DNA from 2 places in the Stenotrophomonas sp. SMYL41 genome. Region 2 is predicted to be linked to the other one. Evidence: predicted binding sites of a transcription regulator. Region 2 holds the regulator's gene; the other holds the start of a gene.

Region 1 (4,413 bases), on a different contig from region 2:
CGTTGAACGCGTAGACGTGGCGGCCGGCCAGGACGACTGGTTGATGGCCTGGCGCGCCGATGCCCGCAGCAATGGCGCCGGCGTGCGCGAGGTGCGGGTGCTGGAGGGCAACGTTGGCTACCTGCGGCTGAGTACCTTCTATCCGCTGGATCTGGCACGGCCGAAGCTGGCGGCGGCCTTCATGCTGCTGGCCGACACTGATGGCCTGGTGCTGGACCTGCGCCAGAACGGGGGAGGTGATGATGCAAGTGCCGATCTGTTGGTACGCACGCTGCTGGACGCGAAGATCGACACAGTGCAGCAGCTGGACCAGCGCGGCCGGCGCACGCCGGTACCGCTGCCACCGGCGAACCTGCCCGCCTACCTGAAACCGCTGGTGGTGCTGATCGACCGCCGCACCGGCTCGGCGGCCGAGTTCGTCGCCTACTCGCTGCAGGCCTTGGGGCGCGCGCGCATTGTCGGCACGCGCAGCGGCGGCGCAGCGCATATGTTCGGCGATCCTGTGCTGCTGCCCGATGGCTATCAGATCAGTATTCCCGATCGGCAACCGATCAACCTGCGCACCGGCGGCAACTGGGAACGTACCGGCGTGAGGCCTGATGTGGCCGGTGGCGACGATCCGCTGTTCATCGCGCGGCAACTGCTGGCGCCTGCGAAGTCGTCAAGATGAACGCACGATTGCATGGCTGTCCTATCGCAGATGCGCGATTGCATGCCTAGAATCGAAGCATCCCGGTAGTTCCCGGGCGCTTCGAGTGAATGGACTCAATGAAGATTCTGTTGACCGGCAGTTCCGGGCGCATCGGGCGCGCGATCTTCGGTGCGCTGGCGGCCGCCCACGAAGTGGTGGGGCTGGATCGCAGTCCGTTCGCCACCACGCGCATCATTGCCGATGTCACCGATCGCCAGGCGGTCACGCGTGCGGTGCAGGGCGTCGACGCGGTCATCCATACCGCGGCCCTGCATGCCCCGCATGTCGGGCTGGTGCCGGACGCGGTGTTCCAGCAGATCAACGTGGAGGCAACCGCGCACCTGCTGCAGGCCGCGCGCGAAGCCGGCGCACGGCGTTTCGTGCTGACCAGCACCACGGCGCTGTACGGTCATGCCGTGGTAGCCGGTGGCTGCCGTTGGATCGACGAAGACACCGAGCCGCTGCCGCGCACGATCTACCATCGCACCAAGCTGCAGGCCGAGACCCTGGCTGAAGCTGCCGCCACGCCGGGCTTCAGCGTTCGCGTGCTGCGCATGGGCCGGTGCTTCCCGGAACCGCCCGAACGGATGGCGATGTTCCGCCTGCACCGCGGCATCGATGCCCGCGATGTGGCCAGCGCACATGCTGCACTGCTGCTCGACGAAGGCGCCCGATTCGCCCGCTACCTCGCCTGCGCACCGACGCCGTTCCGGCGAGAGGACTGCCTGGAGCTGGCCACCCACCCGCGCAGCGTACTGGCCCGTCGCGCGCCGCAACTGCTGGCCGAATTCGAACGCCGTGGCTGGCCGCTGCCATTGAGCATCGACCGTGTCTACGACAGTGCCCGCCTGCGCAGCGAGCTGGGCTGGCAGCCGTGCTTCGGGCCGGACGACGTGCTGCAGCAGTACGCCGTCGGCAGCATCGAGGTACTGCCGCGCGCGCAGTGGATCAAGGACCGCGTGGCCGAGTGAGGGCGACGCAAAGGATGGGTAGCTGCCCCGACCCTGAGCGGATTCAGGAATGTGCAGGCTGGTTGCCTCAACCTCGTTGGCGGGCGGCCGCTAACCCGGTGCGCTTCCAGCGCCGGGCCCGTCCCGGCGGCCGGTGGCCTGCGCGGTGCCCTGGTGGCGCCGGTCGTCCTGAACTGCCTTGCGGACCCTCCCATGCCTTCTTCCCGTTCCGCCGCTGCCCGCCGCCCGGGCAGCATCGCCCACAAGCTGATGCTGGGCACCGCCGCGATCGCGCTGCTGTGCTTCGGCCTGACCGCGTTCCTGATCTACCGACAGGCCAGCGCCAGCCTGATCAGCGCATCGCGCCAGACCATGACCAGCGAGGCCACCGCCGAAGCACGCCGGGTAGCGGCCGATCTTGGTACGGCCTTCGCCAGCAACGATGCCATGGTCGAAAGCGTATTGGCCCAGCGCGCCCGTGGTGATGTCCCCGATCGCGCCAGCCTGGCCGCCGTGCTGGGTGAGCAGCTGCGCGCCCATCCGGAATGGCTGGGCAAGAGCACCATGTGGGAGGCCGATGCCTTCGATGGCAAGGATGCCGATTTCGTCAACACCGAAGCGCACGATGCCACCGGCCGCTACATGAGCTACTGGGCATGGCATGACGGCAAGCCACAGCAGTCGGTGATGACCGACTACACCGAGACTGCCAGCGGTTCCGGTGACTGGTACATGGCGCCCAGCCGCGACAGGCTGCCGAAGGTCAGCGAACCGTACGCCTATGACATCGCCGGGCGGCAGGTGCTGATGAGTACGTTGAGCACGCCGATCGTCGAGAACGGCAGGTTCCTGGGCGTGTTCACCGTGGACTTCTCGCTGGCGGCACTGCAGAAGCACCTGGCCACGCTGAAGCCGATGGGGGCCGGCCGGGTGGAACTGCTGTCGCCGAAGGGCGTGGTGCTGGCCTCGGCCAATGCCACCGAGATCGGCAAGCCGCGCAACGATGCACTGACCCGCAGCATGCTGGCCGACATCGCCGCCGATCGTCCGTTCGAGGCCTTCAGCCCCGATGCGGCCGGCAACGTGCGCGTGTACGTGCCGCTGCGCGTGGGCAACGCCCCGCAGCGCTTTGCGCTGGGCGTGGTGATGCCGCATGCGGTGATCGTGGCCGAAGCGCGCCAGCTGCTGTGGCTGACCCTGCTGGTCGGCGTGATCGCGGCGCTGACCCTCAGCGCCGGTGTCTATGTACTGCTGCGCCGCCTGGCGATCCGCCCGCTCGCCGAAGCGGTGCGAGTGGCCGGCGACGTCGCCGCCGGCAAGCTGGACAGTACGCTGCCGGCGCGCAGCAACGACGAAGTAGGGCGCCTGCTGGATGCAATGCAGGGCATGCGTGGCCAGCTGCAAGCGGTGATGGCCGCGCAGGCCGAAATGGCGCGCCGCCACGATGCCGGTGAACTCAGCTACCGCATGGATGCCGCGGCGTTCCCGGGCGAGTACGGCCGCATGGTGGCCGACAGCAACCAGCTGGTGGCCTCCAGCAACGCGGTCACCCAGCGCCTGGTTGAAGTGATGCAGCGTTATGCCGTGGGCGACCTCAGCGTGGACATGGAAGCACTGCCGGGCGAGAAGGCGGAGTTCACCGCTGCGATGGCGACCACCAAGCGCAACCTGGCTGCGATCAACGAGCAGATCCAGCAGCTGGCCGCCGCTGCCGCCGCCGGTGACTTCGCCGTGCGCGGTGATGCACTGCGCTTCGACCATGATTTCCGCCGCATGGTGGAGACCCTGAACACGATGATGCAGGTCAGCGACCACAACCTGGCTGCGCTGTCGACGCTGCTGCGCGCGATCGCCGCCGGTGACCTCACTGCCCGCATGCAGGGCGACTTCCACGGCGTGTTCGCGGTGATGCGCGACGATGCCAACAGCACCGTGCAGCAGCTGACCCGGATCGTCGGCCAGATCCAGCAGTCGGCGGCCAGCATCCGCCTAGCCGCTGGCGAGATCGCTGCGGGCAACAGTGACCTGTCGCGGCGCACCGAACAGCAGGCCGCCAACCTGGAAGAAACGGCCGCGTCGATGGAAGAACTGACATCCACCGTGCGCCAGAATGCCGACCATGCGCTGCAGGCCAACGCGCTGGCCGGTTCCGCAGCGGGCGTGGCCAGCGAAGGCGGCGAGGTGGTCGGCCAGGTGGTGCACACCATGGAACAGATCGAGGCGTCGTCGCAGCGTATCGCCGAGATCATCTCGGTGATCGATGGTATTGCCTTCCAGACCAACATCCTGGCGCTGAACGCGGCAGTGGAAGCGGCACGCGCCGGTGAGCAGGGCCGCGGTTTCGCCGTGGTCGCCAGTGAAGTGCGCGCGCTGGCACAGCGCTCGGCCGGTGCGGCCAAGGAGATCAAGGCGCTGATCGACGCCTCGGTGGCGCAGGTCGGTGCCGGTGCACAGCTGGTGCACGGCGCGGGCCGCACCATGCAGGAAATCGTAGGTCAGGTTGGCCGGGTCAACGAGATCATGGCCGAGATCTCAGCGGCCTCGCGCGAGCAGTCGGCCGGCATCGAGCAGGTCAACCAGACCGTGGTGCAGATGGACGAAACCACCCAGCAGAACGCCGCACTGGTGGAGGAAGCCAGCGCCGCCGCCCGCGCGATGGAGGAGCAGGCCGAGCAGCTGGCGGTGGCGGTGTCGCGCTTCCGCCTGCAGGCCGAGCCGGAGGCCACGGCCCGCCGCGCGGCGTGATCCCGGAAACGAAGACGCCCGGCGGGG
Region 2 (4,413 bases):
TGTGCCTCGATGATGAAATCGGCAGTGATGTCGTCGGATACAGCGCTCATGCTTACAGCCCCAGATCCGACAACAGGTCGTCGGCGTCGTTCTGCGAGACCGCGTGGCGGTCCAGTCCCTTCAGTGCCGGCCCGGCCAGTTCCGGGTCGGTGCGATGCTGTTCCGGCGGCAGGCCGAGCGCGCCGAAGCCTTCGTGCACGCGGCGGACGATGCCGACCACGCGACGGATGATCTGCCCGGTCAGGTCCTGGTAGCTCTGGGTCAGGGCGATCTCGGTGAGGTTGTGGCGGATGCGCTCGAGCTGCGCGTCCTGGCCCGGCTGCAGGCCTTCGGCGCGCAGCTGTTCGGTCAGGCTGCGGCATTCCTCGGCCAGGTCCAGGGTACGGTGGGTGGCCTGTTCGGTCATCGCCACCACGTGGTCCAGGCGTGCGCAGGCATCGTCCAGTTCCCCGGCTTCGCTGGGCACGGTCGGCAGTTCACCCAGTGCCTGTCCCAGCTCGCGGGCCAGCCGCGACAGGCCACTCATCATCGGCTGCGTGCGCAGCGCGACCAGCCCATCGATGCGCTGCCGCCACGCGGCTTCGTCACCGGACTCCAGTGCGTCCAGGGCTTCCTGCAGGCGCAGGGCGAGGGCGTTCTTGTCGACCGTGGTATCCATCAGGCGCTGGCTGCCAGGCGTTCGAAGATCTTGCCGAGCTTCTCTTCCAGCGTCTGCGCGGTGAACGGCTTGATGATGTAACCGTTCACGCCGTTCTGGGCCGCTTCGATGATCTGCTCGCGCTTGGCTTCAGCGGTGACCATCAGCACCGGCAGGGTCTTCAGCTTGGCGTCGGCGCGGATCGCCTTGAGCAGCTCGATACCGGTCATCACCGGCATGTTCCAGTCGGTGACCACGAAATCGAACGACTGGCTCTGCAGCAGCGACAGCGCGGCATGCCCGTCCTCGGCTTCGGCGGTGTTGGTGAAGCCCAGATCGCCCAGCAGGTTCTTGACGATTCGACGCATGGTCGAGAAATCGTCGACGATCAGGATGCGCATGTTCTTGTTCAAAGCAGAGTTCCTTTGTTGTTCATTCCGGGCGGCCGGGGGCAGACGCCTCGGGGATGTTCATTCTTCGAGGCCGGCATCGGCGGCCTCGAATATCTTCAGCCGGCCGCGCAGGCGCAGCACGGCCTGGCCGTGGATCTGGCAGACCCGCGACTCGCTCACGCCGAGCACGGCGCCGATCTCCTTCAGGTTCAGCTCCTGCTCGTAGTAGAGCGAAAGCACCAGCTGTTCGCGCTCGGGCAGGTGGCCGATCGCCTTGCCCAGCTCGCGGCCGAATTCGCCGCGCTCCAGGACCTGCTGCGGGGTCGGGCCGCCCTGGGCGACGGTGTCCAGTTCGCCCTGGTCTTCGATGCGCGATTCCAGGCTCAGCACCTGGCCACGTGCGGCGTCTTCCATCAGCCGCAGGTACTCGGGCAGCGGCATCTCCATCGCGGCGGCGACTTCGGTGGCGCTGGCAGCACGGCCCGTGCTCTGTTCCAGGCGGCGGATGGTGGCGGCGGCGTCGCGTGCACGACGGTGCACCGAGCGCGGCACCCAGTCGCCACGGCGGATCTCGTCGATCATCGAGCCGCGGATGCGGATCGAGGCATAGGTTTCGAACGAGGCGCCCTGGTCGGCGTCGTAGCTGCGCGAGGCTTCGATCAGGCCCATCATGCCGGCCTGGATCAGATCGTCGACTTCGACGCTGGCCGGCAGGCGTGCGGCCAGGTGGTGGGCGATGCGCCTCACCAGGTCCGAGTGCTGGGCGATGACCTCGTTGGCCGCCGAGCGCTGGACTTCCCTGTACTGGGCTGCGCCTTTCATGCGGCCACCCCGCGCTGTTTGAGAATGCGCTCGAGGAAGAACTCGACACCGCCACGCGGTTCGGTCGGTGCCTGCCAGCGCGCGGTGCGGCGTGCGATCTCGGTGATGGCCAGCGCCGATGGGCTGGACGGGTAGGCCTTCACCACCGGCTGCTGGCGCTGCACCGACAGGCGCAGCCAATCATCCTGCGGCACGCAACCCAGGTAGTTCAGCGAGACATCGGCGAGGAACTTCTCGCAGACGCGGGTCAATTTTTCGTACAGCACGCGGCCCTCGTTCGGGTCGCGCACCATGTTGGCCACCACCTGGATACGGTCCACGCCGCGCTCGCGCGACAGCACCTTGATCAGTGCGTAGGCGTCGGTGATCGAGGCCGGCTCATCGCAGACCACCACCACGGTGTCCTGCGCGGCCTGGCAGAAGGTCAGTACGCCATCGGTGATGCCGGCAGCGGTATCGACCACCATGATGTCCAGCTCGCGTTCCAGCTCGGAGAACACATTGACCAGGCCGACATGCTCGGCCGGGGCCAGTTCGGCCATGTGCCGGCGGCCGGAGGCGGCCGGGACCACCAGCACGCCGTTCGGGCCTTCGACGATGACGTCGTCCAGCGAGCAGCGGCCGGCAACCAGGTCGGCCAGCGTAAAGGTGGGGTTCAGCCCCAGGATCACGTCGATGTTGGCCAGGCCGAGGTCGGCGTCCAGCAGCAGCGTGCGCTTGCCCATGCCGGCCAGCGCCACGGCCAGGTTGGCCGACACGTTGGTCTTGCCCACGCCGCCCTTGCCGCCGGTCACGGCAATGGTGCGCACAGGGCCCAGCGGCTCGCTGCGGGTGGCCGACAGCGGGAAGGTCTTGGTCAGCTTGGCGTACTCACGCGACGGCATGGTTCAACTCCGGGTTGCAGGGCATATCGGCCGCTCGGCGCAAATCTTCAAGGCGAAGTACAAGATTGGCTGCACTGGCCCGGTGCAGGTCCTCCGGGACGTCCTGGCCATCGGTCACCCAGGTGATCGGCAGGGCGTGGTCCACGGCCACCGACAGGGCGTTGCCGAAGCGGCCGGTCTCGTCCAGCTTGCTCAGCACCAGGCCCTGCAGGTTGGCCGCACCGAAGCGGCGGACCACCTCGTCCATGTCGCCGAAGCTGGTGTTGGCCGGCAGCACCAGCAGCGTGCGCACCTGGCGGGCGGCGCGCAGCCACTGCAGCTGGGCAGCCAGGGCGCGGTCGCGCGGGCCCAGGCCGGCGGTATCGATCAGCACCAGCTTGTAGTCCTTCAGGCGTTCCAGCAGCTGGTCCAGGTCGGTGCCGCTGTTGGCTTCGTGCACGGCGATGCCGAGCTGGCGGCCGTAGCCATACAACTGTTCGCGGGCGCCGATGCGGGTGGTGTCGGTGGTGACCAGGGCGACGTCACGCGGCGCGTGCTTCTCGGCGAAGCGCGAGGCCAGCTTGGCGATGGTGGTGGTCTTGCCGGCGCCGGTGGGGCCGACCAGGGCGATCACACCGCCTTCTTCCAGCGGGTCGACCGGGGCGATCGGCAGCTTGCGCGAGATCAGCCCCAGCATCAGGCCGCGGCCGCGGTGGGCCTCGGTCTCCAGCGGGATCTGCATGGCCACGTCGCGGGCCAGGCCGGCATCGAAGCCGTATTCGTCCATCAGGTCCAGCGCGGTGGCGCGCACCGGGCAGCCACGCAGGCGCTCGTCGGTGAAGCGGTTCATCTCGCGCTCGATCACCTGGCGCATGCCGGCCACTTCCTGGCGCAGCTGGCGGATCTCGGCGTCGTCCTGGGCGACCACGGTCAGCGTCGGTGCCGGGGCCAGCATGGGGGCCGGGCTGGCGTCGACGGCGGCTTCGGCCGCTGCCGGTTCGCTGCGGGCGACCTCGGGCTGCGCATCGGTCACGGCAGCGGTCGGCAGCGGCGGTGGCTGCACGGCCGGTGCGGCGCTTTCGTGATGCGCCTCGTGCGGCGGGTCGATCTGGAAGCGGGCGCGGTTGGCCGGCGTGGCGCTGGTGGCCGCCGGTGCGACGATGGCTTCGGCAAACGGGGCGTAACTCTGTTCCGGCAGTGCCGGTTCGTTGACGGCGGCGCGCGCCAGGGTGGCGGCGAAGCCGGTGCTGCCGCGGGTCGGCACGATTTCGTCGGCGCTGTCCAGGGTGCGGCCGGTGGCACCGACGGCGGCACGGGCGAGGGCGGCGACGGCCGAGGTGGTGGCGGCGACCGGTTCCGGGGCCGGGGTGCTGCTGCGGCGGCGGGTGACCGCGGCGATCACCGCGTCGGCGGCGGTGCGCGGCCTGGGTGCCGGCGGCGGCGCCACGTCGCGGCGCGAGGCTTCCAGTGCACGCTGCACGGCGCTCTCGTCGTAGTTGGCGGCGGCGACGATCTCGATGCCTTCCTCGATCCGGCGGTTGGACAGGATCACGGCGTCAGGACCATGTTCCTTGCGCACCAGGTTCATGGCCGAGCGCATGTCGGCGGCGACGAATCGTTTGATTTTCATGCTGTGGTCACGGGACGAAGACGGCGGGGTGGCGGTCGGGGAACTCGGGTGGTCGGTGGTCTGCACGGT

What was found. Region 2 encodes FliA, which starts transcription of late flagellar genes. Its sites were predicted from a motif close to TAAAGTTTNNCNNNCNNNGGCCGATAA; they were not measured.
Region 1: a site for FliA is predicted at 1,730-1,756, ahead of V3B30_RS17910 (methyl-accepting chemotaxis protein). Genes of this name have one in related genera too.

What each region holds. Positions count from the first base shown of each region.
Region 1 covers NZ_JAWIRX010000017.1:71,093-75,505, forward strand. Annotated here, with positions in the region: gene V3B30_RS17900 (S41 family peptidase) at 1-670, shown strand, start outside; gene V3B30_RS17905 (NAD(P)-dependent oxidoreductase) at 769-1,662, shown strand; gene V3B30_RS17910 (methyl-accepting chemotaxis protein) at 1,855-4,386, shown strand.
Region 2 covers NZ_JAWIRX010000003.1:15,709-20,121, forward strand. Annotated here, with positions in the region: gene V3B30_RS04150 (chemotaxis protein CheA) at 1-50, opposite strand, end outside; gene V3B30_RS04155 (protein phosphatase CheZ) at 53-658, opposite strand; gene cheY (chemotaxis response regulator CheY) at 658-1,050, opposite strand; gene V3B30_RS04165 (RNA polymerase sigma factor FliA) at 1,108-1,851, opposite strand; gene V3B30_RS04170 (P-loop NTPase) at 1,848-2,735, opposite strand; gene flhF (flagellar biosynthesis protein FlhF) at 2,722-4,344, opposite strand.